One region of the Bradyrhizobium japonicum USDA 6 genome, then DNA from elsewhere that is predicted to be linked to it. Evidence: predicted binding sites of a transcription regulator. Region 1 holds the regulator's gene; the other holds the start of a gene.
What was found. The regulator PhoB, encoded in region 1, activates phosphate uptake and scavenging genes when phosphate is short. The targets are predictions, from matches to a motif close to TGTCATNNANCTGTCAT.
Positions count from the first base shown of each region.

Region 2: BJ6T_RS11135 (YdcH family protein) is a predicted target of PhoB. The motif match lies at 951-967, and genes of this name have one in related genera.

Region 1 is NC_017249.1:1,202,520-1,204,713, reverse strand. Features, by position in the region: gene BJ6T_RS05480 (GcrA family cell cycle regulator) at 30-542, shown strand; gene phoB (phosphate regulon transcriptional regulator PhoB) at 650-1,357, opposite strand; gene phoU (phosphate signaling complex protein PhoU) at 1,372-2,088, opposite strand; gene pstB (phosphate ABC transporter ATP-binding protein PstB) at 2,100-2,194, opposite strand, start outside.
Region 2 is NC_017249.1:2,380,690-2,382,883, reverse strand. Features, by position in the region: gene BJ6T_RS11140 (NAD(P)/FAD-dependent oxidoreductase) at 1-536, shown strand, start outside; gene BJ6T_RS11135 (YdcH family protein) at 683-865, opposite strand; gene BJ6T_RS47105 (hypothetical protein) at 1,029-1,286, opposite strand; gene BJ6T_RS11125 (YdcH family protein) at 1,194-1,400, shown strand; gene BJ6T_RS11120 (hypothetical protein) at 1,527-1,745, shown strand; gene BJ6T_RS11115 (hypothetical protein) at 1,767-2,018, shown strand.

The DNA of each region.
Region 1 (2,194 bases):
TGGCAGGCGCCGGCGAAGGAAAGGGTGCAATGACCGTTTTGACCTGGTCGGATGATCGCGTCGAGCAGCTGAAAAAGCTCTGGGAGGCCGGACTTTCGGCCAGCCAGATCGCCGCTGAACTCGGCAATGTGACCCGCAATGCCGTAATCGGCAAAGTGCACCGGCTCGGCCTGTCGGGCCGCGCCAAGAGCCCTTCATCGGCAGCGCCGCGGCCGCGCAAGGCGCGCCCCGCCCAGCACATGATGCGGGTGACCCGCCCGATCGCACGCGGCAACACCGCGCTGGCGCAAGCCTTCGAAGTCGAGGTCGAGGCCGAACCGGTCACCTACGACAACGTCGTGCCGATGAGCCAGCGGCTGTCTCTGCTGGAGCTGAACGAGGCCACCTGCCACTGGCCGGTCGGCGACCCCTCGAGCCCGGATTTCTTCTTCTGCGGCGGCAAGGCGCTCTCCGGCCTGCCCTACTGCGCCCAGCACTCGCGCGTGGCGTATCAGCCCGCGGCGGATCGCCGGCGTGCACCGGCGAAGCCGGGTCCGCGCTGAGTACAGCTCCAGCAGACAACCTTGTCCCGGCACAGAGCCGGGACGATCGAGCAAGAAAAAAAGCGCGCCGGGTGGCGCGCTTTTTGTTTGCCGGCTTGCAGCGGACCTTACGCCTGCTCCGCCTTCGCAAAGCGATCGTCCAGTGCGTAGCCCGCGCCGCGGACGGTGCGGATCGGGTCCTGCTCGCGACCGAGATTGAGCAGCTTGCGCAGGCGGCCGATATGGACGTCGACGGTGCGCTCGTCGATGTAGATGTCACGGCCCCAGACGCTGTCGAGCAGCTGCTCGCGCGAGAACACGCGGCCGGGATGCTCCAGAAAGAACTCCAGCAGGCGATATTCGGTCGGGCCGAGATCGATCGGCCGGCCCGAACGCGCCACGCGGCGCTTGTCGCGGTCGAGTTCGATGTCGCCATAGGCGAGCACGGTGGCGAGCCGCTCCGGGCTGGCGCGCCTGAGCAGGCCCTTCACGCGTGCCAGCAGCTCCGGCACCGAGAACGGCTTGACGATGTAGTCGTCGGCGCCGGTCGCAAGACCCCGCACCCGCTCACTCTCCTCGCCGCGCGCGGTGAGCATGATGATCGGAAGCTGCTTGGTCTCGGGCCGGGTGCGCAGCCGCCGGCACAGCTCGATGCCGGAGAGGCCCGGCAGCATCCAGTCGAGCACGATCAAATCGGGGATGTGCTCCTTGAGGCGGGTGTCGGCGTCGTCGCCGCGCATCACCGTCTCGACGTCATAGCCGTCGCCTTCGAGGTTGTAGCGGAGAAGCTCGGTGAGAGCTTCCTCGTCCTCAACCACCATAATGCGTGCGCCCATGGTGTCGTCGCTCCTTAAGTGTTCGGGACCGTCGTGGCGAAGGTCGTCATGTCGCCCTTCGGCCGCTTGTCGGTGATCGCCTGGCCCTCGATCATGTAGAACACGGTCTCGGCAATGTTGGTGGCGTGGTCACCGATGCGCTCAATGTTCTTGGCGCAGAACATCAGGTGGATGCAGAACGAGATGTTGCGCGGATCCTCCATCATGTAGGTGAGCAGCTCGCGGAACAGCGAGGTGCAGATGGCGTCGACTTCCTCGTCGCCCTTCCACACCGCCATCGCCGCCGGTAGATCGTGCGCGGCATAGGCATCCAGCACCGACTTGACCTGCTGCTGCACGAGATCGGTCATGTGCTCCAGGCCGCGGAACAGCTTGAGCGGATGGAAATCCGTCTCCAGCGCCGCGACGCGCTTGCCCATGTTCTTGGCGAGGTCGCCGATCCGCTCGAGATCGGTCGCGACGCGCATGGCGCCGACGATCTCGCGCAGATCGACCGCCATCGGCTGGCGGCGCGCGATGGTGAGCACGGCGCGCTCCTCGATCTTCTTCTGAAGCGCGTCGAGATCGGCGTCGATGGTGACGACGCGCTGGCCGAGCGCGACGTCGCGGCGGATCAGCGCGTCGACGGAATCGACGATCATGCGCTCGGCGATGCCTCCCATCTCGGCGACCAGGCGCGTGAGCTCCTGGAGGTCGGTGTCGAAGGCCTTTGCGGTATGTTCAGAACCCATGTTCCGTCTCCTCAGCCGAACCGGCCGGTGATGTAATCCTGCGTGCGCCGGTCGGTCGGCGACGTGAAGATCTTGCTGGTGTCGTCGAACTCGATCAGCTCGCCGA
Region 2 (2,194 bases), 1.2 Mb from region 1:
CGCCGATGACGCTGCAATGCGGCCTGCTCGTCAACGCCGCCGGGCTCTCGGCGACAACGGTCGCACGCCACATCGACGGCATGCCGATTGACCGGATTCCGCCGGCCTATCTCGCCAAGGGAAACTATTTCAGCTGCAACGCCAGGGCACCGTTCTCGCACCTGATCTATCCGGTGCCCGAGCCTGGCGGGCTCGGCGTGCATCTGACGCTGGACATGGCCGGGCAGGCACGCTTCGGCCCCGACGTCGAGTGGATCGAGACGATCAACTACGAGGTCGACCCATCACGCGCCGAGCGCTTCTATCCGGCGATCCGGAAATACTGGCCGACGCTGCCCGACGGCGCGCTGATGCCGAGCTATTCAGGCATTCGCCCGAAGATCGTGCCGCCGGCGGTGGCCACGCAGGATTTTCTGATGCAGGGCCCGCGCGATCACGGCGTCGAAGGCCTGATCAACCTGTTCGGTATCGAATCGCCGGGACTGACGTCATCGCTCGCGATCGCCGATCACGTCGCCGAGCTCGCCAACATCTAGAGCGTTTTCGCGCGAAGCGGATACCGGCTCGCGTAAAGAACGCCGCGCAAATAGCTTTGCACGGCGCGCACCTTCTGGCAGGGATGAGCAATAGCTCTCACCCCTGCGTGAAGGGTAGGTTCAATTTTACGCTGTTACGGGGGTTACTAGTGGAGCGTGTCGCCGGTGTGCTTCAAGCGCTCGATCTGGTCCTTGACCATCAACTTCCGTCGCTTCAACTCAACAATTTGCAGGTCGTCTGTTGAAAGGTGCACTAGAGCTTCGTGCAATTCGTTTTCGAGCGTTTTGTGCTTCCGTTCCAATTCAACCAGATGTGCCTGAATTGTCATTCGAAACCTCCTCGGTAGGGGGAAACCTTGGATTCGATCCGGACGAGCAAGTGTACATCACCGATTCGTTCTGTCGATATGTATCCGTCGTCGCGGCGTCATTTTTGAAAATTCATATGTAACGAACCGTGAGTAAGGAACCACGCTGGAAAAATCCATGATATCAACGTGCTTGCGCAACGCTGCTGCGAATCGTCGAAATATCTTGCGAGAGTTCGGTGAGCGGCGGCCCGAGATCGCTTGCGATCACGGCGCGCAAGGACGATAATTTCCACAGGGCATCCACAGCCTTGAATCTCACGCCCATCGGGTTTCGGCCACCGCGAACATGACCAATGAAGACGAGCGTGAGCTCGAAGCCGAGCTCACCCGGTTGCAGCAAGAACACCGAGATCTCGATGCCGCGATCGATGCGCTGCATCAATCGCCTGCCCCCGACCTGTTGCGGTTACAACGGTTGAAGAAGCGCAAGCTGTTGTTGCGCGACCGTATCGCGTTCATCGAAGACCAGATCACGCCGGACATCATCGCCTGATCCGCGAGGCCCTTTTCGTGGCAGCTTGCCGCATCCGAATCCGCTTGACTCGAAAAGAACAAAATAGGAACATTTGGACATCCCACCGCCCCAGGAACCGCCCAGGAACCCCCGAGGACAACGCAGATGTCGGCAACCGCCCTTCTCGACAACAGCCATTATGAACAGGCCTGCGACCAGGCGATCGCGATGTGCGACGGCAATCTGCGCAGCACCATCAAGGCGCTGATCATGGCCAACGAATATCTGGAAGCGGAGCTGGAAGAATTGCAGGCGGCGATTTCAGCCGGCTGCATTCCCGAGACCGCACGCAGCAAAGTGCGGAGCAACAGCAGCGCCGCCTGAGTTCAACATCGGAGCAACGCCATGTCGGATGTGACCTACTACGTTGCAATGCCCTTCCTGATCGATGCCGACGGATCGCCTGTCGCGGGCACCGCGGAGGAATGCCAGAGCTCGGCGGCCGCGTTGCGGCGCGCCGAGATCATGGCGCACGGTGCCGGCCATATCGGCGCGGTTGCGTTCAGCCGCAGCGGCGATCCCATGACCGGCGAATTCGGCGACGCCACGCTGCTGCGCAAATTCGGCAACGTGCCGGAAGATCTGGCCACGCTGTAAGGGTTGTTGCCTGAGCATGATCTCCGCGCAACGCGGTCCGCGCTTGTCGCGAAGATCATGCCCTAGGGCGTGTACTCATAAACGGCTGGATCAGGGTCAGCTCCCGGAGCGCAGCGGACTATCTGTGCTCAAAGCAGTTTTGACCCATATCGGACCTCGTTCTGTTTTCAGAATAC